3 regions of the Pseudalkalibacillus sp. NRS-1564 genome follow, and region 1 is predicted to be linked to each of the others. Evidence: riboswitches for the same ligand, from Rfam matches in the RefSeq annotation. Region 1 holds a riboswitch; each other region holds the start of a gene.
The links. Region 1 has a riboswitch for lysine ahead of ACIFPW_RS10170 (aspartate kinase). Riboswitches for the same ligand answer to the same signal wherever they lie in the genome.
Positions count from the first base shown of each region.

Region 2: linked by a shared signal. The riboswitch ahead of ACIFPW_RS02610 (Na+/H+ antiporter NhaC family protein) and the one ahead of ACIFPW_RS10170 (aspartate kinase) in region 1 are both predicted to bind lysine.
Region 3: linked by a shared signal. The riboswitch ahead of lysA (diaminopimelate decarboxylase) and the one ahead of ACIFPW_RS10170 (aspartate kinase) in region 1 are both predicted to bind lysine.

Region 1 covers NZ_JBITPM010000019.1:35,418-46,374, reverse strand. The annotation lists gene sdhB (succinate dehydrogenase iron-sulfur subunit) at 1-227, opposite strand, end outside; gene sdhA (succinate dehydrogenase flavoprotein subunit) at 227-1,990, opposite strand; gene ACIFPW_RS10180 (succinate dehydrogenase cytochrome b558 subunit) at 2,065-2,673, opposite strand; gene ACIFPW_RS10175 (YslB family protein) at 2,982-3,425, shown strand; gene ACIFPW_RS10170 (aspartate kinase) at 3,456-4,691, opposite strand; lysine riboswitch at 4,936-5,124, opposite strand; gene uvrC (excinuclease ABC subunit UvrC) at 5,204-6,985, opposite strand; gene ACIFPW_RS10160 (hypothetical protein) at 7,063-8,571, opposite strand; gene ACIFPW_RS10155 (FTR1 family iron permease) at 8,685-9,623, opposite strand; gene ACIFPW_RS10150 (hypothetical protein) at 9,654-10,421, opposite strand; gene ACIFPW_RS10145 (glycosyltransferase family 2 protein) at 10,488-10,957, opposite strand, start outside.
Region 2 covers NZ_JBITPM010000005.1:114,691-125,647, forward strand. The annotation lists gene ACIFPW_RS02555 (phosphatidylglycerophosphatase A family protein) at 1-434, shown strand, start outside; gene ACIFPW_RS02560 (TIGR01457 family HAD-type hydrolase) at 467-1,231, opposite strand; gene ACIFPW_RS02565 (DUF86 domain-containing protein) at 1,397-1,843, opposite strand; gene ACIFPW_RS02570 (DUF3055 domain-containing protein) at 2,024-2,296, shown strand; gene ACIFPW_RS02575 (hypothetical protein) at 2,346-2,615, shown strand; gene ACIFPW_RS02580 (YutD family protein) at 2,627-2,932, opposite strand; gene ACIFPW_RS02585 (YhcN/YlaJ family sporulation lipoprotein) at 3,059-3,718, shown strand; gene lipA (lipoyl synthase) at 3,770-4,657, opposite strand; gene ACIFPW_RS02595 (M23 family metallopeptidase) at 4,841-5,827, shown strand; gene ACIFPW_RS02600 (methionine/alanine import family NSS transporter small subunit) at 5,870-5,974, opposite strand; gene ACIFPW_RS02605 (sodium-dependent transporter) at 5,976-7,502, opposite strand; gene ACIFPW_RS02610 (Na+/H+ antiporter NhaC family protein) at 7,736-9,313, opposite strand; lysine riboswitch at 9,464-9,644, opposite strand; gene yunB (sporulation protein YunB) at 9,802-10,572, opposite strand; partial or broken gene ACIFPW_RS02620 (ISL3 family transposase) at 10,711-10,957, opposite strand, start outside.
Region 3 covers NZ_JBITPM010000038.1:66,595-77,551, reverse strand. The annotation lists gene ACIFPW_RS17245 (peptidylprolyl isomerase) at 1-414, opposite strand, end outside; gene lysA (diaminopimelate decarboxylase) at 507-1,826, opposite strand; lysine riboswitch at 1,927-2,114, opposite strand; gene ACIFPW_RS17235 (spore germination protein) at 2,161-3,654, opposite strand; gene ACIFPW_RS17230 (stage V sporulation protein AE) at 3,635-4,213, opposite strand; gene spoVAE (stage V sporulation protein AE) at 4,219-4,569, opposite strand; gene spoVAD (stage V sporulation protein AD) at 4,569-5,582, opposite strand; gene spoVAC (stage V sporulation protein AC) at 5,596-6,054, opposite strand; gene ACIFPW_RS17210 (stage V sporulation protein AB) at 6,054-6,485, opposite strand; gene ACIFPW_RS17205 (stage V sporulation protein AA) at 6,482-7,099, opposite strand; gene sigF (RNA polymerase sporulation sigma factor SigF) at 7,300-8,055, opposite strand; gene spoIIAB (anti-sigma F factor) at 8,068-8,508, opposite strand; gene spoIIAA (anti-sigma F factor antagonist) at 8,508-8,858, opposite strand; gene ACIFPW_RS17185 (D-alanyl-D-alanine carboxypeptidase family protein) at 8,959-10,137, opposite strand; gene ACIFPW_RS17180 (pyrimidine-nucleoside phosphorylase) at 10,414-10,957, opposite strand, start outside.

The sequences.
Region 1 (10,957 bases):
ATGACCATCGAACAAGCTCCGCATACTTCTTCTAGACAACCCATTTCCCAAATAACAGGTGTAGTTTTCTCACCGTTTGCATTAACTGGATTACGACGAATTTCCATTAAAGCAGAAATAACGTTCATATTTTGACGATATGGAATCGTAAACGTTTCTTCATATGAATTAGATTCAGGTCCATCCTGCCTTTTTATCTTAAGTGTGACAGTTTTATTCTCACTCATCATTTATCCCCCGCTTTCTTCTTAGAATAATCGCGTTTACGAGGTGGAATTAATGATGTATCTACTTCTTCATAGTAGAATTCTGGTTTGTTGTTGACTGCATCGTATTTAGCCATTGTTGTTTTAAGAAATTCTTCATCATTACGCTCAGGGAATTCAGGCTTGTAGTGAGCACCGCGACTTTCGTTACGGTTTAAGGCTCCGATTGTAATTACCCGTGCCAACTGAAGCATGTTAGATAATTGTCGAGTAAATGAAGCCCCCTGATTACTCCACTTGGATGTATCATTAATATTGATGTTCTCGTAACGCTCCATCAACTCTTGAATTTTCTCATCTGTTTCCTTTAACTTGTCGTTGTTTCTTACAACCGTTACGTTAGCTGTCATCCATTCGCCAAGCTCTTTATGAATTTGATAAGCATTCTCTGTTCCGTTCATCTTCATGATTTCGTCCTGCTTTGCCTGCTCTTCTTGTTGATGCTTTTCAAATAATGAAGAAGAGAGATCCTCAACCGTTGCTTCTAATCCATTAATATAGTCAACCGCATTTGGACCAGCAACCATGCCACCATAAATAGAAGATAATAGCGAGTTTGCTCCAAGACGATTGCCACCGTGTTGAGAATAATCACATTCACCAGCAGCAAATAGCCCAGGAATATTAGTCTGCTGGTTAAAATCAACCCATAAACCACCCATTGAATAGTGTACAGCAGGGAAAATTTTCATAGGGACTTTACGAGGATCGTCACCCATGAATTTCTCATAAATTTCAATAATACCGCCAAGCTTAACATCAAGCTCTTTTGAATCTTTATGTGAGAGGTCAAGGTAAACCATGTTCTCTCCATTAATACCAAGCTTTTGACTAACACACACATCAAAAATTTCTCTCGTAGCAATATCACGCGGTACAAGGTTCCCATATGCTGGGTATTTTCCCTCAAGGAAATACCATGGTTTACCGTCTTTATACGTCCAAACGCGGCCACCTTCGCCACGTGCAGATTCACTCATAAGACGAAGCTTGTCATCACCAGGGATTGCTGTTGGGTGAATTTGAATAAATTCCCCATTAGAATAAATAGCCCCTTGCTGATAAAGCGCACCAGCAGCAGAACCTGTATTAATAACAGAGTTTGTACTCTTACCGAAGATAATACCTGGTCCACCAGTCGCCATAATAACCGCATCTGCTTCAAAACTTCTTATTTCAGAAGTTGTTAAGTTTTCACCAACAACTCCTCGGCATACACCTTCATCATCTAAAATAGCGGAGAGAAATTCCCATCCTTCATATTTTGTAACGAGGCCTGCTACTTCATGGCGACGAACTTGCTCATCAAGCGCATATAGAAGCTGTTGCCCGGTTGTTGCACCGGCAAAAGCAGTGCGATGATGTTGTGTTCCACCAAAGCGTCTAAAATCTAGTAGACCTTCTGGTGTTCTGTTAAACATTACGCCCATACGATCCATTAAGTGAATGATACCAGGCGCTGCATCACACATTGCTTTTACTGGAGGTTGATTTGCAAGGAAATCTCCTCCATAAACTGTATCATCAAAGTGCTCCCAAGGAGAATCTCCTTCTCCTTTTGTATTAACAGCCCCGTTAATTCCCCCCTGCGCACATACAGAGTGAGAACGTTTTACCGGAACGATGGAAAGAAGATCTACTTGCATTCCAGCTTCCGCAGCTTTGATGGTAGCCATCAAACCTGCAAGGCCGCCTCCAACTATCACTAATTTACCTTTACTCATAAGAACAGTTCCCCCTTAAATGCTGGCTCTGTCTGAAAGTTATGTATCAGACGTGGTGAAGACAGTTCACTTTCTTAAACGAATGCAAATAATGCGCGCATGCCAACAACTGAAAGTGCAACGAAAATGACCATTGTTACGTATGTCATCGTACGCTGTGATTTTGGTGTTACTGTGAAGCCCCAGCTTACAAAGAAAGACCATAAGCCATTTGCGAAGTGGAAGACAGTACCAAGTACACCAACGATGTAAAAGATCATCATTCCTGGATTAGACAAGATATCAGCCATCATTTGGAAGTTTACTTCTGCTCCCATCGCAGCTTGTATTCTCGTTTGCCAGACGTGCCAAGTTACAAATATTAATACGATAACGCCAGAAATCCGCTGCAAATAAAACATCCAGTTACGTAAATAGCCATATCGACTTACGTTGTTTTTGGATTGAAATGCGATATAAACACCGTAAATCGCATGGAATAAGAGCGGTAAGAAAATGACGAAAATTTCAAGCAAATACCTGTAAGGAAGGCTCTCCATAAAATGAGCTGCGTCATTAAACGCCTCGGGCCCTCTTGTTGCAAAATAGTTAACAGTGAGATGCTGAGTAACATAAAGTCCGAGCGGAATTACTCCTAGAAGCGAATGCAATTTTCGGCTTACAAAGTCTCGACTTGCGGCCATGTTTTGTGTGTCCCCCTTTTAAGTTGTTAAGCTACCATCTGCCAGTGCATTTTTTTCTAATAAAGAAGTCTTTGCATGCACAGAAATCATCGCTTTCTGTCGATTATATTGTGACATACCCATTGTACTCCCATCATTTAGGACCGTCAAGAAAACGTGTACATTTAGATTTTTCAAAATTCCCTTGCAACACCTGCGTATATCTCAATTGAATACGCTTTCTATATATATAAATTCTATCTATGGTGCTATGGAGGATTTGTCGATAAAACGTTATAATTATTTTGTAGAAAAGCTGGGAGGAATTTATGTTTAAGAAGCGCACAAACTCGATTGATTATAGTCATGAAATAGAAACAACTGCTTTTGGATATGAATTTTATAGAGAAGTTCTTATTCCTGAACTTCTTGGTAGTGAACAGCCGGCTGTTTTATATTGGACTGGAAAAGAAATGGCTAGGCAATTCCCGCTCTCCACTCGAGAAGAGATCGAGGATTTTTTTCAGCGTGCTGGATGGGGTAAATTATCAATTGCACAAGAAAAAAAGAATGAAGTAACGTTTGATCTTCAGTCAGCTCTTATCACTGAGCGAAGAAATACTAGTCGAAATGCTTGTTATCAACTAGAAGCAGGTTTTCTTGCTGAACAATATCAAAATATGCTTCGTTGCATCGCTGAAGCCTATGAAACTGATAAAAAGAATGAAATTCAAATCACAGTAAAATGGGACCCAAAAGATCAGATTGAATAGAAAGGAGACCACATGTGGTCTCCTTTTTGATTACATTTGTTTAACAGGGGTTCTTTCATCTAGTTGAAATTTATCGTGTAGCGACTCAATAGCATAAATCATTTTATCTTCTGGAACGATCGTTGACACTTTGATTTCTGATGTACTCACCATCTTCATTTCTACCCCGTGTTCAGCAAGTACTTCAAACATTTGTGCCGCAACGCCAGGGTTAGAAATCATACCTGATCCTACTATGGATACCTTAGCAAGTTCTGATTCGTGATAAATATGTTCGTAGGGAAGTTTCACTTTAATGCGACGGAGCACATCAAGAGTTAATTCAAGAGAGGCTGTTTCAATTGAGAATGAGATACTCGTTGTATTTTTCTCTCCTGTACTTTGAATGATCACATCTACATTAATACCATTTGCCGCAAGAGATGAGAACAAGGAAGGAAGTGTTGTAATCTCATTCGGCAAACCTGAAATTGTTATTTTTGTTACATTACTTTCAAAAGCCAGACCTCTAACCACCAAATTTTGTTCCATTGATACGACCTCCTCAATTAGCGTTCCAGGTTCATTCGTAAAGCTCGAGCGGACCTCAAGCAAGATGTTATAGTTTTTTGCAAACTCAACCGCTCTAGGATGTAAGACACCAGCCCCAAGGTTAGCAAGTTCAAGCATTTCATCATAAGAAATCGTAGAAAGCTTTCTTGCACCTTTCACATATCGAGGATCTGTCGTATACACGCCATCCACATCTGTATATATCTCACAACGATCCGCTTTAAGAGCTGCTGCAATCGCCACAGCTGTTGTATCGGAACCACCACGCCCTAGCGTCGCGATGTTAGACGTATCAGTTAGCCCCTGGAATCCTGCTACAATCACAATTTTCCCTTCAGCAAGGTGTTGATTCATACGTGATGCATCAATATCGAGGATTCTGGCATTGCCGTGAAGCGACTCTGTTTTAATTCCTGCTTGCCAGCCAGTTAATGAAATAGCATCGTACCCTTCTTCATTTAATGCCATTGAAAGAAGCGCTGTTGTTACTTGTTCTCCAGTCGTTAGAAGCATATCAAGCTCTCTTGCAGACGGTGTAGCTGTTATCCCTTTTGATAATCCTAAAAGCTCATCCGTTGTTTTGCCCATCGCTGAAACAACCGCAACAACCTCATCTCCATTATTTACAGCTTCCATAAGCCTTTTGGAAACATTTTTGATTTTCTCTACATCTCCAACAGACGTACCTCCGAATTTCAATACGCGTAGTCCCACTCTCTCCATCCTTTCTTTCATGCAGCTCGTTATCCCTCATAGTGCGTAATCATCGCACGTTACAAACACTCACTAACTAAGAGTCGAAATGGATATTAAAAAACTCGGCCACTCACCAGATTGAAATAGCGATAGCCTTCATTTTTTATACTTTAAACTTGTAAAGCGTTTATTAAAGTATAAAAAAACAACAATGAGAAAAACCTCACTGTTGTTTTCATAACAAATCCAAGAAAACGTCCCTTTGTGAGATAGTTCTCCATCCAATTCCCGGGTAGGTATTGGATGACAGCTCTGCACTTATTCAATACAGATCCAGCTTCAGACGGATAAGCGTCTTTCCACTTCGGCAAATCCCCCTTTCAGCTCCTATCACTGAGTCTTAACACTCTTCAGTAAGCTTATTATTGGTTTTTGCGCCTCTACCATCACTTCAACTTTCGAAGTGTGGAACTATTAAATTTCACTCATTATAACGAACTTACGTGAATGCCGCAACATGTTCTTACAAATTAATTTGATTGACTTTCAAATCGAGCGACTACTTCCTCTGCAACATTCATTGGTAGTCCTGCGTTGTGTAAGTCTTCAACGCTTGCTTCTTTCATCTTTTTGATCGATCCAAAATGATTTAGCAGCTTCTTTTTTCTCTTCTCTCCGATACCGGGAATATCATCAAGACTTGACTTAAGCATCGATTTTCCTCGAAGCTGTCGATGAAACGTAATCGCAAATCGGTGTACTTCATCTTGAATCCTTTGCAACAGGTAGAATTCCTGACTATTTCTTGGTAGATAAACAGCTTCAGGAGGATCACCAATAAGAAGATGAGACGTTTTATGTTTCTCATCTTTCGTCAGCGAGCAAACCGGTATGTCCAGACCAAGCTCATTCTCGAGCACATCCTGTGACGCCTGTATTTGAGCTATTCCGCCGTCAATAATAATTAAGTCAGGAAGCGGACCATTTTCCTTAAGCATTCTTGAATATCTTCTTCTCACAACCTCTTTCATAGAACCTACATCGTTTGGTCCTTCCACTGTTTTGATTTTGTACTTGCGATACTCATTTTTCTTTGGCTTTCCATCAAGAAAAACAACCATAGCGGATACAGGGTTCGTGCCCTGAATGTTCGAGTTATCAAAAGCTTCAATTCTGAGCGGAGCTTCTATATTAAGCTTTTCTCCCAAGTTGTCAACAGCATCAATCGTTCTTTTCTCGTCGCGTTCAATTAATGAAAATTTCTCATTAATGGCAATGGTCGCATTCTTCATTGTAAGCTCGACAAGCTCTTTTTTCTTGCCTCTTTTTGGCTGGTGAACTGGAATTTGTAGAAGTTCTTCTACCATTTGAGCATTAACCTGCTGAGGAAGCAATACTTCTTTTGGCTTAGGATGATTTTGTTGAAGATAGAACTGACCGATATAAGTTAAGAAATCTTCTTCAGCATCATTATAGAAAGGGAAAAGTGAAACATCTCTCTCAATTAACTTCCCTTGTCGTACAAAGAAAACTTGAACACACATCCATCCTTTGTCGAAACTATATCCAAAAATATCCCGATCAATACCATCGTTAGATTGGATCTTTTGCACTTCCATAACTTTATCAATATGAAACATTAAATCACGAAACTCTTTTGCTCGCTCGAAATCCATATTCTCAGATGCTGTGGTCATCTTTCTTTCTATGTCTTCTTTAACTTCCTGGTGACCTCCGTTTAGAAAACGCGTAATCCCGTCAATCATCTCTTTATTTTGCTCTTTAGAGACGTCGTTGACACATGGAGCCAAACACTGGCCTATATGATAATAAAGACAGACGCGATCAGGCATTTTACGACATTTACGTAAAGGATATAGTCGGTCCAAAAGCTTCTTTGTTGCACTAGCTGCATAAGCATTCGGATATGGACCAAAATACTTACCTTTATCTTTTTTTATTTTACGTGTCGTAATTAAGCGGGGCTGTTCTTCTGCCGTTATTTTTATATAAGGATAGCTTTTATCATCTTTAAGCATCACATTATATTTCGGATCATGTTTTTTGATTAAATTAAGTTCAAGAATAAGAGCTTCAAGATTTGTGGAGGTTACGATATACTCAAAATCACGTATTTCACTTACAAGCCGCTGCGTTTTTCCATCGTGTGATCCACTAAAATAAGATCTGACTCTATTTTTTAGCACCTTTGCCTTCCCAACATAAATAATCGTTCCCTGGCGATCTTTCATTAAATAACACCCGGGCTGGTCAGGAAGGATTGCTAGCTTATTTTTAAGATGTTGTTCCATGCTGCCTCACCTCACTACTCCTTTTCAAGGCGTATCTATGTTCCCCTCTCATTGTAACACATTACCTCAATTTTCTATTATCTTAATAACTCATATAAAACAATGTCATGATAGACAGGATCATACAATGTGGAGGATTGGAATTCTTTGACCTTTTTGATCTGACCATCCATCGATATATTCTGTTTCTTAAATCCATCGAGAACCTGTCCTGTTAAAAATACGCGATGCTCATCATAATATTGAAGATCAGATAGAAAGGTTGAATACGTATAAATTTGTTCATGTTCAAATGACACCTTGTTATAGGACATTACCCTAGTTTCTTCCCAAGTATACACAATGACCGGCTCGTTAATTTGCTCTACATAATCCATCAATTGATAAACAGCTGCTGGATCGTTTGCTTCTTTCATTGTTGAATAGGAAACAAGTGATTGTATGCTAATCATTACGGCTAAACCAAGCATTATTTTCGTTGAGTTATTACCCTGTCTTCCTAACCCTATCCAGAGAAATCCTAGCATTATTATCCCAGGTAGAGGCAGGATATGTCTTGGCTTATCAATGTTTTGTGCCAAAAGGGCCCATAGAAAATAGCTAAATGCCATAGCGACAAATGCCCATCCAAACCATGAAATTTCTCGCAATGTTCTCCCACTATTTTTCACCCCTTGGAAGATCATGAACGTAAAAAAGGTTAGATATAGTAGTAAAATCATTAGCGATTGACCGCTAAGACCTGTCCAAACTATATTATTCAATATCAGATGTGATATTCGTTCCAAAAGTGGGGCTGAGGCTGAAACCGCAGTTCCACCCCACTCTTCAAAGTGACCTTCAGAGAACCCAAAGGCTAGCTGTAAAAATGCAGCTACGCCACCTTCAGAAGCAGCAAGACCCCCTACCCAAATTAATTGAAAGATGACGGCTATACCGACCTGGGTGAGTAAAAATAAACTGTAGGATTTAATGGACTTATGCTGCTTTTTTCTCTGTATTAATAGTAGTAGAAGGCCGACACCAAAAGGTAAATAAGATAAACGAACTCCTAAAAGTAAACTAAACAACAAAGAAGCGACATCGATGCTCGTGAATGAATGTTCGCGATGAAATGCTTTTTGCAAACTCCATAAGTACCACCATAGAATAGCCACCGCTGCCGCCTCGCTCATCGGTTGAATGGTTAACACGTTGACAAATACCATTGATTGAATAAGAGCTACTGATGCCATACTAAGTGTTTTTGAAAGAAAAGAGCGACTAACTGCATATGCTGGATACATAGAAAGCGACATTAATAGTCCATTCCATAACGTTAAAGCCTCAACGGGATTTCCTATCCATTTATTTAACAACATCCCACCTAGAATAAAATAGGGATATCCGGGAAAGTGAGGTTGCATGGCAAATAAATCAAATCGATTTAGGGCTAGTGAGAAATCGACTTGATCCCAAGAACGTGGTAACTCAGTTGCATAGGCGGTTCTCCACCAAATAATCAACAAGATACTGCTCATTGAAATCAGCCAGATGAGTATTTTAATGCTTCTAGCTCGTATAAGGTATCTACCTGATCGATCCAATCCTAATCATCCTTTATAATTCTTGGTATGGGTCATACGTTAATCTATCCTTTTTAAATACCTCCGATGAAAAAAAGTACAAGACGAAGAATTTCGCCTTGCACTTTGGAAATTTATTTAACTGTCGATTGCTTCATTTCGTTTGTCGCTTTAAAAATCGCTTTACTCGGTTCTTTCACTTCTGATTTTACAGGTTCATTCTTTGAGTTCACAAGAAGATAAATCACTGCAAAATAACCAACGTACGCGATGATTTCTTCAATGGAAGGCATTGAAGAGTAACCGAACAACGCTTTAAAGAAAATTCCAATGTCTCCTGAGAGAAGAGGTGCCACACCATGATCACGAACATAATGCGCGTAGTCAATCGGATGTTCTGGCAAGAACCATGTAAGATCGTATACATGAGGCATTACGCTACCAATTAGTTTAATATCCTGCATCATCGAAATTCCCTGTACAAATAAGCCACCGGCAATAAGTACAATAAAGATTCCAGTAATCTTAAAGAACGATTTAAGCGGAATGCGCATCGTGCCCTTAAAGAAAAAGTACGATACAGTGGAAGCAATCAAGATTCCAGTAATCGCTCCCCATCCTTCAAATCCTTTACCAATATCGCCACCAGTAATTGCAGCAAAGAAAAATACGGTTTCTACACCTTCACGAAGGACAACGAGAAAAGAATGAATGACCATACCTACCACGTTACCCGTTGTAATGTATTCCGTCATTTTCCCTTCTGTCTTTCCTTTAAGATTGCGACTATGTGAAGCCATCCAAAATACCATTTGAGTTAATAATACGGCGGAGATTAGCATAATGGAAATTTTCAGGTAAATCTCGCTTCCCATCGCTGCGAACCCGGTGAAAACAACCTGGAACAACATGGCTACGCCTACACTTGCAACTACAGCAAGCCCAGCACCTAACCAGACATATTTATTATACTGGCACTGTCCCATTCGTTTCATATAGGTAGTTATGATTCCAATTATGAGAAGCGCTTCAAGTACTTCTCTGAACATGATCAGTAATGCCTGAATTTCCATTAAACTTTCCCCTTTCCGTAAACAAAGATTTTAGGAGCGTCGCCGTTTTCTTGTTGTGTAAATTACTACTCCTGCAATCACAACGATGAGAATAACGATTGGCACCCAATTCGATAGCTGACCGAGATCAGTCCAATCCGTTTTTTCACTACCAGCGCTTTCATCCTCTGTTGCACTTTCTCCAAAGTGACCAATTTCAACTGATTTCATATCAAAATGATTTTTTAGTCCATCAAGTATAACTTTCTTACTTTCAGCGTATTTCTCTTCATCTGAATCTTTCTCCCCCACTCCAAAAAGGCCAGGGTTACCAAGCGAATCAAGCAATACCTCAAATTCATTCTTTATCTTTTCATCAAGTTCGGGATTCGTTTGTTTTACCACGGGAGAGAGCGTTTTATATGTGGCATCTGCTTTGCCAACTAGCTTTCTTGTTGTATCATATTCTTCAAAATCTGTTTCAGCGTTTTCAAGTCGACGTGAAATATTTAAGACCAGGACTTGCTGCATATTCGTTATAACAGCTTCCTTGTCTTCGTTGTCTAGCTCCTTTTGAACAGCTTGAACCGCATCTTCACCCATATGTAATTGAATTTCGTCTTTAACGGAAGCAAAAATTTTATTCGCTTCTGCAAAATTCGGAGGAGATTCATTAAGTTTTGCAGACATCTCACTGTATGCTTCAGCTACTTTCTCTTCGGTTGGGTCACCATAAGAGTATGCACTGGCAAGATCAGGAACTGCTAGTATACAAATTAGTGTCATTATTAATGCTGATGACAGAATACGTTTTATCATTTGAAATATCCTCCTCATTGATAATGATAATGATTATCACCATTGAAGTCAATAACAGATCTGCAATTAGTGTGACTTTTCTGCCACCATACTTGTCATGTGTCCAGGCAAGATTTTATGCGCACTATAGTCAATCGACACCTTTTGAACTGGTCGCATCATTTCTTTCAAAATAGCCGGTAAAACAGATGTTAAATACGCTTTAAACTTAATATATGATTCACCAGTAGATCGAACCTGGTACGTAATTGGAACTTCTTTAACTCTAAATCCTTTTCGAACAAGGTTTAATGTAATGACTTGTGCATAGTTGTAGTCATGAATGATTTCTCCATGCTCCATAGCTTGTCTAGAGAAAACTCTCATCCCAGACTGACCATCATAAATCCACCTTTGTAAAAGAAGGGACTGAATAAATGTAAAACAATAATTGCCTAAACGACGATGAAGTCGCATCCCATCAATCGTACCTTTAAAACGAGAACCCATCACATAGTCTGCCTCCCCTTTGAATAGAGGTTCGAGAAGGTCAGCTA
Region 2 (10,957 bases), on a different contig from region 1:
TCGAGATCAAAGATATCGCAGACCTTGTTTTCTATCTCCAAGAAAAATATCACCCTAACCTTGAAATGGAAACTTGCATACAAAATGTAGAACGTGTACTTTCAAAAAGAGAAGTGCAAAATGCAGTGCTCACGGGAATTCAGCTTGACGAACTTACGGAAAGAAAACTGCTAGATCAGCCTCTACAAGATATATTAATGAAAGATGAAGGACTATATGGCGTAGACGAAATCATCGCTCTTTCAATTGTAAATGTATATGGATCGATTGGCCTTACGAACTATGGTTTTATCGATAAACAAAAGCCTGGTATTCTCGAAAAGTTAAATGATAAATCCAGTGGTGCATGCCATACCTACCTCGACGATATTGTTGGAGCTATTGCGGCAGCTGCATCTAGTCGACTTGCCCATAGAGCTCAAAAAACAGAATAATGGCAAATATAAAAACGCCCCAAGGGGCGTTTTTATATTTGCCATTCATCTAGCGTAAGAGCTGTGTACTCTGGTTGCTTTTCGACTGATAACAAGTGTTCTTTCGTTGTTACACCTGTATGAACAAGCAATGTATCCAAACCGGCATTGATGCCTGCAAGAATATCGGTGCGATAATTGTCCCCAACCATCAACGTCTCTTCTTTCGGTGTTCCAAGTTGAGCAAGAGCTTGTTCCATAATAATAGGTTCAGGCTTCCCAATAAAAATAGGGTCTACTTCCGTTGAAACAGTCACGACTGCCGTCAATGAACCATTACCGGGTAACAATCCTCGTTCAGTTGGAATCGCAATATCTCCGTTTGTCGATATAAAAGTAGCTCCGTTTCGAACGGCAATGCACGCCTTCGCAAATTTTTCGTATGTGATTGAACGGTCAATCCCAACGACAACATAGTCTGGATTGTCGTCTTGAATCATTAAACCTTCATCCGTTAAGGCATCGCGAATGCCTTCTTCTCCAATCACATAAACCGAAGCATCTTGCTTCTTATTAGAGATATAACTTGCTGTTGCCATGCTTGTTGTAAACACGTGATCTGGCGTACATGGTACACCAAACGCCTCAAGCTTACCAGAAACTTGTTCTTTCCGTTTTGATGAATTGTTCGTCACAAATAAATAGGGAATATTTGCTTCCTTTAAACGCTTCACGAACTCGACTGCTTCGTGAATTTTTTCAGTGCCCCGATACATCGTACCATCTAGATCAATTAAATAGCCTTTATAGTTTTTCATGTTCTTTTTATCCTCCTTCTACTTATCCAATCCATAAGAAAACCGCTTTCATTGATGAAAGCGGTTCATATATTCGGGTTTTGAATGAAAGATGTCAGCTGCTCGTTTCTTACTCTTTTCATCAAAAACACCTTACTTTCTTTACAATGTGTGTTTACCTTAACATCAATCTTCATTATCTGGAAGAAAAGCTGAAACAGCCCCTAATTCTTGATTTAAGTATGTTCTTATATCAGTAGGAAACTGCTCTAGTGCACTGAGGTTTTTCCGAAGATTTTGCTCCAATGCTTCATGATCAAGCATAACATATTGCTGCATTAGTGGTTTTCTCATGCCCACGACTTCTTTTAACATAATAGTATTTTCAGTTGATATTACTTTTTCATCAGCTAGGATTTCAATAATATCTTCATAGCTCCCGGGATCTCGCATAATGAATCCATCAATGATGCTGTTCCCTACGTCAATCATGCTCTCAATGACAACGTGATGAATTCGCTCTAATCCGAGAAAATGAAGTTCTGTTTGAAAAGAACTTTCCTTCATGAGAACAATCATTTTATCGAAATAAACCAGCTGTTCTTCTATTTTCTTACGATCCACAAAATACATACTCATGCACCTGCCTCTAACACTTATGATTCAATCACCATTTTCTGAAACGGTATTAAATACTTCTCTACATTTTATCATATCTTAAAATGCAACGGCTTACATTTTCTAATGAAAGCTTGTATGAGAACGCCTCATAAGATGGTATGATAGCGTTAACTAGAAAAGGAGGGTGCTATGATGGAAGATGAACGACTCATCTACGACGAACAGGAGGCCACTGAAGCCAGGTTCGTCTGCTTTATGGGAAGCAATCATCGGTTTGACCTTTGTATTGTAAAATCAGATCGCTTTTATGGAAAATCGTTAGTCCTCGATATTCAAGGAGGCAAATTTGCAATTATCGGCCACGATGATCTAAATGAGCCTGGAAATCTCGAGCATGCCTACTCTCTCAATGAAGAAGATGCTGAAGAACTTCGCAACTTCTTGAGAGAAGTCTTAAGTCACTAATATTTTATCAGACAATGAATACACTACCTCCTAAAGGTGGTGTTTATTCATGTTTGATGAAGAAGATTATCAAGACTTCGCTAACGTAGAGAAAGGGCGAAATTACGTCCTCCCTGAAGATACGCCAGAAGGTCCATACGGTTCACCGGTGAATAAAAAGCTCGGTAAAACCTCACCTTGGCGAGAAGGGCAGCGTTCCTATAGTGCATTTAATTACGAAAATAAAAATCTTCACCAACATTTACCTCGTCAGGACCCTGGCTCACATCCACCACACGATGATCCAGAAAAAGACTCCGAAAAACCATACAAAGCATAAGCCCATAGGGCTTATGCTTCTTGTTGTTGTTTCTTCGGTTTTTCCTTCTTCTGCTTCTTTAATACAAAATAAGGGCAGCCGAAGTTGCAGTATTCATATAAATAATCAAGCACCGTGCTGAATTTTGTATCGAAAGTTGCTTTTTGGTTACGGTCCTCAAAGAATCCTTTTAATCTAAGCTGACCATAGCCCCAATCCCCAACAATGTAATCATATTTATCCAAAATCTCACTATATCGAGCAAGAAAAGCTTCTTCGTTCCAACCTTCTCTTTCATCCTTCATCAACTCAAACGTATGTTGATTTACTTTTATCATTCTTTATCCCTCATTTCAAAATGGGCTCATTAGTCTTATGATACCTTTTTTATTCGATTTGTCCAAGTAATACCAGTAAAAAAGGAACAGAGTTCGGTCATGATAACAGTATGGAGGTGAATGTTATTGAAAAAACAAATTCTGCTCATACTGCCACTCGTATTAGGACTTGGGGCATGCCAGGGAGAAAATGCGACAGATTCCTTTGACCACGCAGATTTAACACCTGTTAAAACGGATCCCGATGAATACGGTATGAACACCGCTAATTCTCAGGAAAAGTCCAAAAAGGGTGGCTTTGGATATGTGCGTCATACACGAAATACTAACAACATGAATTCTCAAAAACAACCCGAGAACATAGCCTACCTTGATCGTGATCGTATGTCGGATATGATCGGTTCAATGGCAATTGTTTTACCTTATGTCAGTGATGTCGCAACGCTAGTAACAGATGAAGAAGTTCTCATTGGCTATAAAACAACAACAAAAGATCGTGATGCCACTGCAGATCAAGTAAAGAAAACGGCTCTTTCTGTCATTCCAAGATATTATCATGTCTATGTTTCTGACGAAGAAGGAATGATTGCTGAGGTCGAGCGATATCAAAATGCCTCCACTGCAAATGGAGAACTCGAGAAGAGCATAGAAGAAACGATTGCCAAAATGAAGAAAGCGCCACAAGGGAAAAAGGTAAGTGATGGAGAGAACGAGAACGGTGAGATGAAGGGCGAAATGAATGAAGACTTAAATGATACAGATGGAAAAGAAATGATGTCGAAGTAAAAAAATCGGCCCGATAAAGGCCGATTTTTTATCTTTATTATTACTTATCCATTACTTCGAAGCTTGCTTGGCTGCATTGACTTGCTCATCAGCATGATAAGACGAACGAACCATTGGACCAGATTCACAGTGTTTAAAGCCTTTTTCTAACGCAATATCTTTGAGCTCAAGAAACTCTTGAGGCGTCCAGTATTTTTCTACTTTTAAATGCTTTTTCGATGGTTGTAAATATTGCCCAAGTGTAACAATATCAACATCATGTGCACGAAGATCATCAAGTGTTTGAATGATTTCCTCTTTTGTTTCACCTAATCCTAGCATGATGCTGGATTTAGTCGGAATCTCAGGATTCATTTCTTTTGCACGCTGAAGAAACTCTAGTGTACGACGATATTTCGCGCGTGCTCTCACTCTTGGCGTTAGGCGCTCCACTGTTTCAATATTGTGGTTCATAATATCCGGTTTCGCATCCATGAGTGTTTCAAGCGCTTCATATTGGCCACCCATGTCTGATGGAAGAACTTCGATCGAACAGAACGGATTTTTACGACGAATAGCACGTACGGTTTCAGCAAAAACAGCCGCGCCACCATCTTTTAAATCATCTCGCGCTACAGCGGTAATGACCACGTGTTTTAGTCCCATCTGTTCAACGGAATCCGCAACGCGTTCAGGCTCTGCCCAATCAAGCTCAGTTGGAAGACCAGTTTTTACTGCACAGAAACGGCATGCACGAGTACAAACATCACCAAGAATCATAAAGGTTGCCGTCTTACGAACAGCCCAACATTCATGAATATTCGGACAACGCGCTTCCTCACAGACCGTATGTAACTTTTTCTCGCGCATCATCTTTTTTAAGCCTTTATAATTTTCGTTTGTATTTAGTTTTATTTTCAACCACTCTGGTTTTCTTAAATATTCTTCTTTCTTACTCACTACACTCACCTCACCTATTACTTTTCTGTAATAAAGAATACCATAGGTAACTCATTCATTTCTATAAAAAGTGTGAATCTATTGAGGATTAAGACTTTAGACCTTCCATTATTTAGTTCTAATGATTTACGCACGGAAAACCAAACTAAGGGTAATGACAAATTACGAAAGGAGAAGAAACACTTGAGAAAATATAGTTTTCTTATCCTTATTCTTTTCTTCCTCATCCCTATAAACGTTCGAGCTGCTGATATAGACGAAGATAAACTAAGAAGCGAACGGAAGATGTTATTTCATAAGATGGAAGCCGTCACACAAGTCCCCTGGTACATCTATGCTGGTATTGATCAATATGAACGAAGCATTAGGCGCTCACAAAAAGATATTCCTCGTGAAAAAGGTGCAATAGCTATCTATATTACGCCTGAGAAATGGTCTGGGAGTACGAATCCAAATAAAGAAGATCACGACCCTATCTCGATATCGTTCTTTAATGGAATTGGCCTCGATGGCAATGGAGATGGCAAAGCCGAGCGTACTAATGACGAAGATCTACTTTATACAATTGGGTCTTTCATACAACAGTATGGAAGTTCTTTAGAAGATATTCAAATTGGTCTTTGGGACTATTATCATCGTGACCAGGCAGTAAGGACGATTACAAGTAATAGTGCTGTTTATCATACATTCAAAACGCTTAAACTCGATAAGCATGCTTTTCCCGTACCACTTCACGCAAACTATAGTTACCGAAGCACTTGGGGCGATCGACGTGGCTGGGGCGGACTTCGAATTCACGAAGGAACGGATATTTTCGCTTCTTATGGTGTTGGAGTGAAAGCGACAAGTTACGGAACTGTCGAAACGAAGGGATGGAATGAATACGGTGGATGGCGGATCGGGATTCGGGATATCGATGGCAATTACCACTACTATGCTCACCTAAATGGGTTTGAAAAAGGCATTGAGAAAGGTCATGTTGTACAGCCAGGTGAAATCATTGGGTATGTTGGTAGCTCTGGATATGGACCAAAAGGAACGGCTGGAAAGTTCCCGCCACATCTTCACTATGGCATCTATAAAGACAACGGAAGAACAGAATGGTCGTATGATCCCTATCCTTCGTTGAGGCTCTGGGAACGACAGGAACGAATACGCAACAAAAAGTAAGCAAAAAAGAAGAACTAGCTCGCTAGTTCTTCTTTTTATGTTCTATTGTTTTTTTGATACTCTTACAGCATTCAAAATGCTAGCCGCAAGACCACCCCATATAATAACCATTCCAACTACCATCATGAAAATCGCGCTACCACCCATATTAGCTTACCTCCTTATACTTTTGCTGTTCAGCTTTCGCATCCCATTTCTTTAGGCTGAATAGAATTCCAACCAGAAGGGCGAATCCTGCGACAGCCCAGCCACTATAAAGAATAAAGCCGTTTGAGTAGCCTTCATAGTTCCCAGTCGGTGTATCAAACTGACGAAGAAGATTTGTCTTAAAGAGATCGAACATCATATAACCAAGTACGAGAGGAGTAATGACTCCAAGACAAGCTTTCCACCAGTACTTCAGTGAAATGTCTGAAATGCCGTTTGCATGTGACTCAAGCGTATTAAGCTCACGAAGTACCCATGCTACAACAACCACCTCCACTAGTCCTACAAAGGCAATTCCGAACTGGTTAATAAAGTAATCAGCTGCGTCAAGGAAGAACAATCCGCCTTGCGTTGCAAACAGAATCGAGATAATAGAGGAAATCCCTCCACCAATTAGAACAGCTTTCGTACAAGAAATTCCGAACTTCTCAGAAACACCTGCAACATATGTTTCGGAAATAGAAATCAGTGAAGACAAACCTGCAAGTACAAGTGAAGCAAAGAATAAGAATCCGAACAACCCGTTCAAAGCTGGAAACTCATTGATTATTTGCGGGAAGACAACGAAGGCTAGTCCTACGCCACCGCTCACTACTTCGCCAACGCTAAGCCCCTGCTGCTGAGCCATAAATCCAAGCGCTGAGAATACCCCGATACCTGCTAGAAGCTCAAACGCCGAGTTACCAAAACCAGTAATAAACGCGTTATTCGTAATATCTGATTTCTTAGGTAAGTAACTAGAATAAGTAATCATAATAGCAAAAGCAATGGATAAACTGAAGAAAATTTGTCCGTATGCAGCAACCCAAACACTTCCTGAAGTAATACTGTCAAAATTCGGTGTAAAGAATGCATTTAGACCTTCAGCAGCACCAGGCAGTGTCACTGCTCGAATCACAATGATTAAGAAAAGAACAATTAATGTAGGAATGAAAATTTTATTAGCACGCTCAATTCCCTTTTTAACACCTGCAAGAAGTACGCCAAGTGTAATGATCCATACTGCAATTAATGGGAGAAATACGCCTGGTACGATACTACCTGTTTGTCCAGGATCAACCGTTAATTTCAGATAATCATTGAAGAGGAATGCTTCTGTATCAGAACCCCAACTTTGATTAAATGCAAAATAGCTATAAGAGATGGCCCACGCAATAATTACCGCGTAGTATGTGGAGATGACGAATGCAACGATAACGCCCCACCACCCAAGCCATTCCATCTTCTTATTCATTCGAAAGAACGAAAGTGGTGCGGATCCACGGAATTTATGACCCAATGTAAATTCAAGAATAAGAATTGGGATTCCGGCTGTTAATAATGCAAATAAATAAGGAATAAAAAATGCTCCACCACCGTTGTCATAGGCTACGGCCGGAAATCTCCAAATGTTCCCTAGACCTATTGCTGAACCAACTGCGGCTAATATAAAACCAGCCCTTGTCCCCCATTGCGCACGATTTTCCAAATAAATTACCCCCTTAGACAAATGTTAACCTTTTTCACCATAAGCCCCCTTCCAGAAAAAGGTTAAGACTTTTAAGTAAATTCAGATTATTTTGTTTATAGTATATCTAGTACGTATGTCCTTGTCAAAACAATCTTTTTACATTTTTCGTATGAATCGTTCAATTTTCTATATAAATCTCTCTATTTTTGTGAAAATACATAAAAAAACAGGAGGAATATCCTCCTGTTTGATTAATGATTTGCCATTTCAACTGGTCTGTTGGCATATTTTCCTTTTAGCATGAAAATTAATAATCCGAATAGAATCGCTGTTGCCACAAGACCAAGAATGGAACTACCAGTAAAGCCAAGAACCAGATATCCTAGTAACGAAATACCTGCAACGAGCAATGCATAAGGCAACTGTGTCATCACATGATCGATATGGTGACTACCCGCGCCTGTTGAAGAAAGAATTGTTGTATCCGAAATTGGTGAGCAGTGATCTCCAAATACAGCTCCTGCAAGAACAGCGGCAAGTACAGGAAGCATGTAGGTAGGATCCGTAGCAGCAGCAATCTCTCCTGCGATCGGAAGCATAATGCCAAATGTTCCCCACGAAGTTCCCGTTGCAAACGCCATAACACCTGCAAGTAGGAACAAAATAGCTGGTAAGAAGCCAATCACAATGTGGTCATTAACAAGTCCTGCAAGATACTTACCAGTCCCTAGTGAGCCGATAATTTCAATCAATGTCCATGCAAAGAAAAGAATGTATACGGCTGGAAGCATTGATTTAATGCCTTCCCAAATTCCTTTTCCAAGAACCGCTCCACCCATTCGTTTTGGAAAGAAGAAGAGGAGAGAAGTTATAAGTCCAATGATTCCACCATAAAGGAGAGAAGCAGCAACGTCTGTATTTTCAAAGACAGACAAAGCTGTCACGGCTGTATCCGTTCCGCTAACAGCCTGAATTCCTGTGATGACCATAAACGTCACAGTACCAGCAATTAGCATAATAATAGGCCATGCAAGATCAGCTACTTTCCCCTTCTCACTTTCAGGTAGTCCTGATGTTTGACCAGGTACGGCACCTTGATTCGGATCAAGCACTTCTCCTGTTTTCTGTGCACGGTCTTCATGTACTCTCATTGCCTTAAGATTAATGTCAAAATAACTAACAAAGAACACCATCGCAAGTGCAAAGAGAGCATACAAATTCATTGGAATCATTCTTATAAAAGCTTCTAACGCGCCAACACCTGTAATGCTATGCGTTGCTAATACACCACCAATTAACGCGATGATATAAGCGCCCCAGCTTGAAATAGGTGAAATAATACACATTGGTGCTGCAGTTGAATCAATGATATAGGCAAGCTTTGCCCTTGAAACATTGTGCCTGTCCGTAATCGGTCTACTTACGTTCCCAACTGCGAGCGAATTAAAGTAATCATCAATAAAAATAATAATACCAAATACCGCTGTGACAATCTGTGCGCCTACTCTTGTTTTCACGCGTTTCATGGCCCACTCGCCAAATGCGCGACTTCCACCTGATATCGAAATAAAGGCCGTCGTCATCCCTAATAAAAGCAGGAAGAAAATAATGTACATGTTCCAAGTATTTAAACCACCGCTCTCGGAATCAATGAAGATCCCTTTTACGATTGTATAAATTTCTTCTAATGAATTTGGTACACTCCAATTGTTGATCATTAGCGCACCAAGAATAATGCCTACTCCTAAAGAAGGAAGCACTTTTCTAGTCACCACTACCATTAGCAAAGCTACGAGTGGTGGAATAATGGATAGAACTGAATTCTCCATGAATATCCTCCTAATATATGATTGGTCATCATAACCGGAATGGACGCCTATCCCTCAGCCTTCTCGTCGTGTTTGAACGCAAAAAAGCGAGCAATGATAGGATTGGTCCTATCATTGCTCGCTTCACCGAGTCAATGTTAAGTGTCCACCCCGATCAGTAGTTCTCCATTACAAGTTAGACTCATAATGACAGTTCGACACTTCTTCAATGTCGCCCCAACACAAATAATGTGACCGTTATTTATGCTTCGGCAGATCTCCCTTTCGATGCTGATCATTGGTGTCATTCTCCCAACACGTACTCATGAGGATCTGCTCCTCTACCTCATCGTATAAGATAAGGAACAATATTAAGTTCAGTTTTAAAGTATACCTTACTTTCGTTGTTTGTGCAATTGTAGATTATTCCAGAGATATTTCTATTAGAAGGGAACCATTTTTTTAGCTATCGACATTGAACATTGAAGCTGGTTAATGGCCTCCTTTTCTTAATCTGGCTTCGGCAAAACGATCGATGGATTTCCACCATTTCCATTATCACCATTATAATAATAAGGAACGTCTCCCTGAATAAATAAATCTCCAATTTTTACAGAGTTCGAAACTTCAGTATTCTTTGTAGAGAAAGGAATAATTACGTTCATCTCAACTTTAATATTGATATACACTTCAAGATACGTGTTGTTAATTCCCGTTTCTTTCACCTTTGTATCAATATTAGAGACCACATCTCCAATCATTTCAAACCGTACTGGAATCCTCGGCCCAAAATTTGAAAGAAGAACATTATTTGTAGCCATCCCTAAAGGTATGGAGTATACGATTCCTTGTTGATTTTCGGTACCTTCGTAATCGATATCTATATCATTCTTAAAGGTTTCCAGCTTATCTAAATCACCAGCTTCAACATAATCTAAGTAAGTTTGAACTCGTTCTGTGGCCTCTGAGATCAATCGATTATAAACTTGCGAGTTAAAGCTATAACTTGGTACTTTTTCGGAATCATTACCATGAACGATAATTAAATTCTCAACGTCAATACCGTCTGCGATCTTCTTTGAAATGGCATCATTTATTGCTTGCGCAGCAACTTGACGTGTTTTTGTTTCAGCAATACTGATTAAGCTTGGTTCAATTCCTTTATTAACAATCCATAATCCTTGAACAGTAGTAAAGATAAAAATAATAAAGGAGATGACAAAAACATATCGAAAGGGAAGCGGCCCCTTTCTAAAGAATTTTCTACGAGTTCGAAACAACATGAACCCTCCCTTCTCTTCTTCATGTATATGCCACGGAGAAGAGAAGTATGGACAATTTCCTAGAAAGAGCCAAAATCAAGCTATTAAATGTGGTTCTAAATCAAATGTTGGGGTAGGAGATTTATCTCCTACTCCTTATCCTAGTTGAAAATGACGAATTTTTTTGTACTGATGATGTAAAAGGATCTTTCTTCGTAAGCGGTCATATCGCTTAAAACCAAAGGCATTTCGCTTAATGACCTTCGTTTGATTGTTTAAACCCTCGATAAAACCATTATTATAGTTCAAGGCAAAACTATTCAGGACTTCTGGTTGCCAGTTCTTAAGTGTTTGAACGGCTTGTCTGAACTCCTTCATATTCGCTGCTTCAACCGTTTTGTAG
Region 3 (10,957 bases), on a different contig from region 1:
TTCTTTCATTACGTCACCCTGTTTAACGCGAAGGACCGTATCCATTCCTTCTGTTACTTGACCAAAAACGGTATGAACGCCGTCTAGATGAGGCTGAGGTTCATGAACTAGGAAAAACTGACTGCCGCCCGTGTTTTTACCAGCATGTGCCATAGACAATGAGCCTGCTACGTGCTTATGAGGGTTACCTTCTGTTTCACAGTCAATTGTATATCCTGGTCCACCCATTCCAGAACCTGTAGGATCTCCACCTTGAGCAACAAAACCAGGGATTACACGGTGAAAATTCACACCGTTGTAGAAACCTTCATTTGCAAGCTTCTCAAAGTTAGCAACAATGTTAGGTGCTGCTTCTGGATAAAATTCAATTTCAATAACTTCTCCATTTTCAAATGCAATTGTTCCTTTTTTCATAAATAAATCCTCCTGCACTAACAATTTTCTTAAAAGCTCTTTCATTATAGCACAGACTGAAGCTGTTCCATATCATTTATGCTTTTCAACTATTATTTTGATATAATCGCTTGTTTTAATGGCAAATCATGTCGAACTAAATCCTCGTATGACTCTCTCTCAACAACAAGGTTGGCCTCACCATTTTCAACAAAGACAACAGCTGATCTTGGTAATCTATTGTAGTTATTTGCCATGGAATAACCATATGCCCCCGTTGAAAAAACAGCCATCGTATCACCAGCAATCGCTCGCTGTAACTGGCAATCCCAAATTAACATATCACCTGATTCACAACACTTTCCTGCTACAGAGTATAGGTGGTCTTTTGCTTCATTCATTCGATTTGCTATTGTGGCTTCATATTTTGCCTGATAGAGAGCAGGGCGTAAATTATCCGTCATCCCTCCATCTACAGCGAGGTAATGTCGCAACTCTGGAACATTTTTGTGTGAACCAACCGTATATAACGTCATTCCAGCTTCTCCTACTAGTGAACGACCAGGTTCAATCCAGATCTCAGGCATGTTCATTTGCCCTGTTACCTGATTTCTGATTGTTTCAATCATAGCTTCGATGTAGTTCCCTACTGGTAATGGGTGATCTTCACTCGTATATCGGATTCCAAATCCTCCACCAAGGTTAAGGACTTCAGGCTCAAAACCATAGGCATCATACCATGTTGTAAGATAGCTATAAATCTTTTCAATAGCCATTACAAAACCATTTGTTTCAAAAATTTGTGAGCCTATATGACAATGAAGTCCAAGAAGATGAACAGCACTCATTTTTGTTACATCCAATATCGCGCGTTCTACCTGACCACTCTGTAAATCAAAACCAAATTTAGAATCTTCTTGGCCTGTTAAAATATAATCATGCGTATGTGCTTCAATACCTGGTGTTATACGCAACAGCACATTAGCTTTCACATTTTTTTCTTCTGCAATTTGCTCAAGGAGAGATAATTCGTAAAAATTATCAACAACGAAGCAACCTATTTCTGCATCAAGCGCCATTCTAATTTCAGATTCACTTTTGTTATTTCCATGAAAATGAATACGCTCCACGGGGAAACCTGCCTTCAAAGCAGTATAAAGCTCTCCACCGGATACAACATCCAAACTTAATCCTTCTTCTTCTGCAAGTTGGATCATTGCCATACATGAAAAGGCCTTACTAGCATAAGCTACTTGATAGTTTACATTCTCACGTTCAAAGGCACTTCGAAACGCCCTTGCTTTGTCTCGAATCATAGCCACATCATAAACATATAACGCAGTGCCAAATTTTTTTCCTAATTGGACCGTATCGATCCCTCCAACTGTTAAATGCCCCTCTTCTGAAACTGCAGATGTACCGTATAAATTCACAATCATTTCTCCCCTCTCGCTTATATAAATGCGAGCTCCCTCCACACAATAAGAAAAACAGCCAACTTTATAGATAGGCTGTTTTCTCCGTATCCTCACGAGTTGGATTAGCTCACCACTGAAAGAAATTCATCCTCCAGTGACAGTCTGCAACTTATTCAGCAGCAGCCCAGCAAGAAAAGGATGGGTCCTTTCTCACTTCGGCAAATTGACCTTTCTGATATCGTCTTCGCATTCCATTCTATGCTCAGATATCTTACTCATTCGTTTTGCGCCTCTATCCCCATTACGTTCAATGAGGTCTATTCAATTAAGAAATAAATTATCATACTTTTTAAGATTCGGCAAGTGGTTTGTCCGGCTGCTTCGTTTCATTCTGGGGCTCTGTAATACTTGGACGCAATTTTGTCAAAGGAACAGAAACGCGAATTAGCACTTGAATAAACGCTTTTGCATTAAAAGGAATGAATGGCCATAAATAAGGTGTATTTAATGGCTTTAAGGCGACTAGGAAGAGAATAATAGCTGTCACGCCTATTATATATCCTGGAACTCTGAAGAAAAAGACAAGGAAAAGTAGTAATAATCTAACTAGTTTGTTCGCTATTGATAACTCATAACTTGGCGTTGCGTAAGAACCTATAGCCGCAATAGAAACATACAGAATAACTTCTGGAACAAATAATCCTACATCGATGGCAATTTGACCAATTAATACAGCCGCAATTAAACCCATCGCTGTAGAAAGCGGGGTAGGCGTATGAATGGCGGCCATTCTCAGTGTTTCGATCCCAATTTCTGCAAGAATGATTTGAATAAATATCGGCACATTCGTTTCATCATTTGGCCCAATAAAATCAATCGATTTAGGCAACAACCCAGGTTCATATACCGCCAATAACCACAGGGGAAGTAACAATAGCGCTGCTAGCATTCCTCCAAAGCGGACCCATCTCAAGAATGCACCTGGTAATGGAGCTTCCCTGTATTCTTCTGCATGTTGAACATGGTGGAAAAAGGTTGTTGGCGTAATAATAACACTCGGAGAAGTATCGACGATAATCAAGACATGCCCTTCTAACAAATGGGATGCGGCTACATCTGGCCTTTCCGTATATCGTACAAGTGGAAAAGGATTTCCCGCCTGATGCACTAAAAACTCTTCAACAGTTTTATCAGCCATAGGAATACCATCAATATTAATTTCTTTTAGTTTTTTCTTAATGATTTCAACTAAGTTTGGGTTAGCTACATCCTGAATATAAGTGATACACACATCCGTTTTGGAACGCTCTCCGATTTGAAATATTTCATTACGCAAACGACCATCTCTAATACGCCTTCTAGTAAGTGCAGTATTCTCAATAATATTTTCTGTGAAACCGTCTCTAGAACCTCTGATCACTTTCTCAGTGTCTGGCTCTTGAGGCGTTCTACCTGGATACTTTCGAACATCAATAATGTAAGCAATCTCTTCGCCTTCCATAAATACAGCGATCAGTCCAGAAAGAACTTGATCGACGACCTCATCGAACGTCTCTACTTTTGTTACTTGCTGATGGGGTAAATGATTATGGATAACTTGCTCGAATTTAACGGTCAAGCGATGATGATCATCTAATTCCATCAATTCACGCATGATTTCAACAATGATTGATGTATCACATAAACCAGTACAATAATAGAATTGTATTTCTTTATTCAAAATCTTGAGTTTACGTACACCTACGTCAAAACTTTCCCCAATGCCAATTGATTTTTTCAAGAAGTCTTCATTTTCTTTTAATTTTTTAAATATTTTTTGTTTGTTATTCATTTTTGTTGTCATAGAAACCGCTCCTTTCAAGCAGAATTTGAACGGCTTTCAATGTTATAGGCGACCCAACCTCCGGATCATCAAGCCCAGACATTTTACCTATATCACCGACACCTATAATAATTGGGACATTCAGTTTATCTAAAATAGATACAGTATCCCCATCTATTCTCCCGGCTTCCATATCAGCAAATCCATTCTTATCAACACCGAAATGCGTTAATTCACCATCCCTGTCGATGGAAACATCTACTCTCGTCCATTCAGAGAAGTGTGTTCTCGAGGCAACTGCAATCGCACCAAGTAGTTCAACATCTTCATCCTCAGCCACAGCCTGCATCGCTAGTTCTCCATAACCTTCACCCGGAAAACCACTGTCATCAAACATTACAAAGATTGGATCGTGTGGAGCTTCTTTAATTAGGGAAACAATTTCATAACCAGCAAGCGGGGTTGGATTTCCTGCTGATTGGCTAATGCATCTCCCGCCAATATCCGAAGCCACTTTTTCAATTGCTTTTTGCGCGTAAAGATCTCCATCAGTAACGAAAATAACCCGCCGCTTGTTCAATTCATTCACCCCTTTGGCTTGAATATAATGGCTATGATAAATCCGAAAACAATAGCTGATGAAATTCCAGCTGAAGTTAACTGAAATATCCCCATTGCAATGCCTATAAATCCATGTTCCTCTCCTTGCTGCATCGCCCCATGTAGCAAGGAATGCCCAAAGCTCGTAATTGGGACTGTCGCACCTGCTCCTGCGAATTCAATCAGTCGATCGTATATACCAAAACCGTCAAGAATCGCTCCAGTCACCACAAAAGATGACATTACATGAGCAGGCGTTAATCTAAAAATATCGAGCAATAACTGACCAACAACACAAATGGCTCCTCCTACTGCAAAAGCAATGAAGTATTCCACTATTCCTCACCTCCAACTCGCTCAAAAACCACTGCATGAGCGATAGCAGGCATACTTTCTTTCTGTTGCACCATAACGGGGCTATGCAAGCATCCTGTAGCAGTAACTAGAATTTTTGAATACTTCCCTTGTTTTAGAAGCTCAATGAGATGACCATACGTAACAACCGCCGAACAGGCACACCCGCTTCCACCTGCGAATACTTCCTTCTGATCAGGTCGATAGATCATTAACCCACAGTCATTATGATTATTAGTAATGTCAAACCCTTTCTCAAGCAATAAATCACGAACAATCGGAGAACCAACTGCAGATAAATCTCCAGTAACAATTAAGTCATAATCTGAAGGTTTTACATTTAGGTCCTCAAAATGTGTGGCCAATGTATCTGCTGCCGCTGGCGCCATCGCACTCCCCATATCAAACGGATCCTTGATTCCCCAGTCAACTACTCTTCCAATCGTTGCCGCAGAGATTTGAATGTCCGATAACTCCTGACTAACTAACGCAGCTCCAGCACCAGTTACAGTTGATGTCGCAGTACCAGGTTTCTGACCTCCATATTCTGTTGGATAACGGAACTGTCTTTCAGCAGTTGCATTGTGGCTACTCACTCCAGCAATAGCCCTCTCAGCAAAACCACCATCAACTAGAGAAGATGCAATCGCTAGGGATTCCATGGATGTCGAGCATGCTCCAAAAACACCTAGAAAAGGAATATGATTAGACCTTGCTGTATAAGTTGCGCTTACGATTTGATTTAATAGATCACCCGCTACAAAAACATCAACTTGATCAGGAGCTAATTCTTTTTTCTTCAAACAACTCATTACTGCATCTTCTAACAATTTTCTTTCAGCAAGCTCCCAATTTGCCTGATTACAATGAAGGTTAGCATAGGTCACATCAAAAGAATTTCCAAATGGACCTTCTGCTTCCTTTGGGCCTGTTGCTGTACCTACTGATTGTAAATAAACATTTGAAAAACTCCATGTTTGCTTTCCTGATTTCATACAGGTTCTCTCCTTATATCAGGGCTTTAAAAACCATTCTGACCATCCCTACAATGTAAGCCGCAACGACGCCAAACACGATGACTGAGCCAGCAAGTTTAAACATATTGGTTGCTATACCAAGTACAATCCCTTCGCTTTTATGCTCGAGAGCAGCACTAGTAATCGAATTAGCGAAGCCTGTAACTGGTACAGCTGAACCTGCTCCCGCAAATTGACCAAGCCTGTCATACCAACCGAAAGCCGTTAATAAAGCTGCGATCAATATGAGAGTGGCTACAGTCGGGTTTCCAGCATTTTCTTTAGAAAAATCAAAGACATTGATATAGAAATTCTGAACACCTTGCCCGAACATACAAATAAACCCGCCTACAACAAACGCTTTTATGCAGTTGAAAAAATACGGCGGCTTTGGCTGATACTCTTTAATGTTCTGACTATACTTTTCCTGATCGTTTAATGATTTTTTCATTACTTGATCCCTCCATCCACAAAAATTGTCCAATGAAACAATGATCCGAATACTTTACCAAGTACTATAGCCATTAGTAAAACCAAAATTTTATCTATAAACCCAATCCGTTTCGTTAATATTGGCAAGACATTAAGTACTTCTGTTAATGCTGCTGCTAACATCCCAATAAATATACCTGCACCGAGTCCAATTGGGATCACTACAAATTTGGGCAGGCCAAGAGTTGGATTTCTTAACGATAACCAACTTGCCACTACAGCACCTACAATGATCCCCCATTCATAAAAACGAATGAGGTGTAACGTTTTGGACAATTGAGTGAGCCTGGGGATAATGCCAAGAACTGAAAGAAATGCAACAAATCCAGCCCCAACCGCAATCCCTTCAGCAAATCCGATTAACATCACTAAGAGAAATTGAGCATTCATGGTTTCGAATTTCCGTTTTCTTCGTTCTCATGAACGATTACATATTGATCAAGGTCCTGTTGATAATTAAACATTTCCACTTCAAGTGGGCTAGGTTCTTCGTTAAACCGCTTTTTGAAAAGATGGTTAAAGAACAGGACCATCCCAATTCCAAGTCCAAATGAGTATGGTACTTGTAGAAGCAGTGGTTTTGGATTGTCGATTCCAGTCACAATTTTATATATTTGCTGATGAACCTCTCTCATACTGACGTCTTCATGAAAATTCATAATAGCGAGGGCCGCACCAATAAATAATAAAAACCAGATAAGAACAAAATAAACGGGTGCTAATTTCTTCTTTGGATACTGAACTTCTACAATCGTTTGTGTAGGACCGACTACTTGAATCTCAACGTTTTCCATTTCGCTATGGATGGACATAATGACTTTCATAACATCGATTACGACTAAGTTCTTATCCTCTTTCGTCACATGGTAAATCTGGATATTCTCCACCTTACTACAACAAGAATCTTCTCCTATGAGCTGAGCAATATCACCAATCAATAACTTCTTATTAGGTGGTACTTTCTTTTTTTGCCTAAGTCGAAGATATATTATCTGACTATCCATGATCCTCCACCTCCTTATTCAAGGGGCATATTGGTTATAGTATGTTTCTACCAAATGACTCTCATTCTTTAGCAACCTAAGTACCATTAATTCCCTAGAAGTTTGGGTCCTTTTTATATCATCCATTCATTAATCTTAGTGATAGCTCTATTATTATTCTGGTAAAAAAATCCTTTGCAAACAAAAAAGAACAGAATGAGCTATTTGCTCATCTGTTCTTTAATTTGTTTTAATATTTTCTTTTCAAGTCTCGATACTTGAACTTGAGAAATCCCCAGTCTTTCTGCCACTTCAGACTGAGTTTGATCTTTGTAATACCTTAAATAAACAATTAGTCTCTCACGATTATCAAGATACTGCAATGCTTCCTTAAGGGCTAATTTATCAAACCAAGCACTATCTGTATGATCGGCAATTTGGTCGAGTAAAGTGATAGGATCTCCATCGTTTTCATAAACCGTTTCATGAATAGAAGTTGGTGCCCTTACAGCTTCTTGTGCCATGACAACTTCTTCCGGCGTGACTTCTATTCGTTCTGCAATTTCATTAATTGTCGGCGTTCTGCCGAGCGTTTTCGATAACTCATCCTTCGCTTTCCTAACTTTATTGCCGGTTTCTTTAAGGGATCGACTCACTTTCACTGTTCCATCATCTCTAATGAAGCGCTGAATTTCCCCGATAATCATTGGTACCGCATAGGTGGAGAATTTCACATCGTAACTTAGATCGAACTTATCCACGGATTTTAACAAACCAATACAACCGATCTGAAACAGGTCATCCGCTTCATACCCTCTATTTAGAAATCGCTGCACAACGGACCAGACGAGACGCATATTCTTTTGAACAATGAGGTCTCTGGCTCCCTGGTCCCCATTCTGGCTTTGTTTAATCAATTCCTTCACTTCATCAGGCTTCAGTTGCGACTGCTTCCCTTTTCTAACCTCCACGTCCATATGCAGGTCCCCTTAATTACATAGCGCTTTATTTTTTGATAGATACTTCATTAAGTGAATGGTCGTACCCTGGCCACTTGCAGACTCCACTTTGACCTCATCCATAAAATTCTCCATAATTGTAAAGCCCATCCCTGATCGTTCTAGTTCAGGCTTTGTTGTAAACAAAGGTTGTCTTGCTTCCTCAAGGTCAAGAATTCCCATTCCATGGTCACGAATGGTTAAATTGACCGTGTCGTCATTTAACTCGACCGAAATGTAAACCTTCTCTTCAGAATTTTGCTCATATCCATGAATAATGGCATTTGTAACAGCTTCCGATACAACTGTCTTGATTTCAGTAAGTTCATCAACAGTTGGATCGAGCTGCGCAATAAAAGCTGCTACAGTTACACGAGCAAATGATTCATTTTGACTGAGCGCAGAGAACTCGATATCCATACGATTCCTCATTATGCCACCCCCAAAGTAGCGAGGGCATGCTGCTCATCAGCCTCAAGCCTCACAATTTTAAAGAGACCTGACATTTCAAATAATCTCTTAACAGGTGGAGAGATTGAACATACGACCATTTCTCCTCCAAAACTCTTCACTTTATTGTACCGCCCTAGAATAACACCGAGACCTGAACTATCCATGAATGAAAGACCTTCTAGACTTAGCACAATATGTTCAATTTTACGCTCTTCAATAATCGAATCTACCCTGTCTCTTAGTTCTTCTGATGTATGATGATCCAACTCTCCATCAAGACGAATCAAAAGAACGGGATGGCGCACTTCAAGATTGATCGAAAGACTCACGTCACATTCCTCCTCATGTTTGCTTGTGAGTTTTTTCTCTCTTTACAGGGTTAATTCCTTCTTCGTGACAAAACTAGTGAGATTTCGATGAAAGAGGTGATCACTTGACAGTTTGAGTAGGCGCTTTGGCGAACTGTGCAGCTGTTCGTTTCATCAGCTGCCACCAGGAAGCTTTTTGAATGTCTTTGGCTGCAATAACCGGAGATGTAGCTGTCACATGACCATCTATTTTCACAGACAACTCACCTACCTCTTCCCCTTTCTTAACAGGTGTTTCTATATTCTTATTGACTTTGATGCTTGTTGTAATTTTACCGTTTTCTTGCCCTTTCTTAAGAAGAACGGAAACTCGCTCAGATGTTACAACAGACATGGTAGGTTGATCTCCTTTATTTACCTTTACTTCTTTCACGATGTTGTTTCGATCGAATAACTTATGTGTTTTATATTGAGAAAATGCATAATCAAACAGTTTAGTAATATCTGCATTACGTACTTTTGGAGATGGAGCACCCATTACAACGGCCACCACTCGCATGTCATCTCTTTTCGCCGTTGCCGTAAGACAATACTTTGCTTCACTTGTAAATCCTGTCTTCAACCCATCTACACCAGGATAAAATTTAACAAGCTTATTAGTGTTAACGAGCCAGAATTTCTTATCTGTATCCTGCCTCAGGTAGTCTTCATATAATCCAGTATATTTTGTAATCAATTCATATTTAAGAAGCTCTTTAGCCATAAGGGCCATATCATTTGCAGTGGAATAATGACCTTCCGCTGGTAATCCAGTAGGATTTACAAAATGAGTGTTTTTGAGTCCCATTGATTTTGCTTTTGCATTCATCGAATTAACAAATTCTTCTTCCGAACCAGCGATCGCTTCAGCCATTGCTACCGAAGCATCATTACCGGAAGCAATTGCAATACCTTTTAACATATCGTTAACCGTCATTTCTTCCCCTGCCTCAAGAAAAATCTGTGAACCACCCATCGAAGCAGCATATTCACTTGCTCTAACTTTCTGATCGAGGCTTATTTTTCCACTTTCAATCGCTTCCATAATTAAGATCATGGTCATGATTTTAGTCATACTTGCAGGAGGAAGCTTTTTATCACTATCTTTTTCAAACAATACTTCACCTGTATCTCGCTCAATCAAAATAGCGGAAGAAGAATTCTCTGCGATTTTTAGCTTTGCTTCTTCTGCATGCGCAAAAGAAGGAACAATAAGAGTTACTCCCAGCAAGAAGGCGAGCGCTGTTGCAACAACTTTCATTGGTGATCCCTCCATTCTTAGTATTACAAGGATTTCCAACATCTTGGAAAAATATACGAATTCTATATCCTCTATTGATAATCGCATTCACTCTCCTTAAATCTTTTCACGGATGTATACACATGGACATGTTAATGAAGTAGTTGATTATTGCCTTAATTACGCTCTGAGATGAAGATGTCACGTGAATGAGCCAAAAAGATAAGCTCACATAGCTAAACACATAAAAAAAAGAAGCCTCCCAAAAGAGACTTCTCAAGATACTATCTTTTTTTATTAGTTAATAACTTTATAAATTAGCTGTGGCTTTTCAGCAGCTTGCTTAGAAAGAGTATAAGCTTCATTAATTTTATCGATTGAGTTCTGAACGTCTTCTTCATCACTGTGAAGAACAACTAGTGCTTCGCCTTTCTCCACTTTATCGCCGACTTTTTTCTTCAGGGTGATCCCAACACCGTGATTAATTTGATCGTCTTTTGTCGCTCTTCCTGCACCAAGATACATAGCAGCAACACCAACAGATTCAGCATCAATTTCTGTTACATACCCATCTTGATGTGCCGAAACTTCAATATCATGCTTTGCCTGTGGAAGTTTAGAAAGATCATCAATGACGGATACATCCCCACCTTGAGCTTGAACGAGCGTTCTAAATGATTCAAACGCTTTTCCATTTTGAAGATTCTCTTCAAGTGTTTTATACGCCGTCTCAAAGTCATCGAAAGCACCAGCTATCACTGTCATATGTGAAGCAAGTTCTAGAGAAAGCAGGCGAAGATCCTCGATATTTTCTCCTTGAAGAACCTGACAAGCTTCTCGA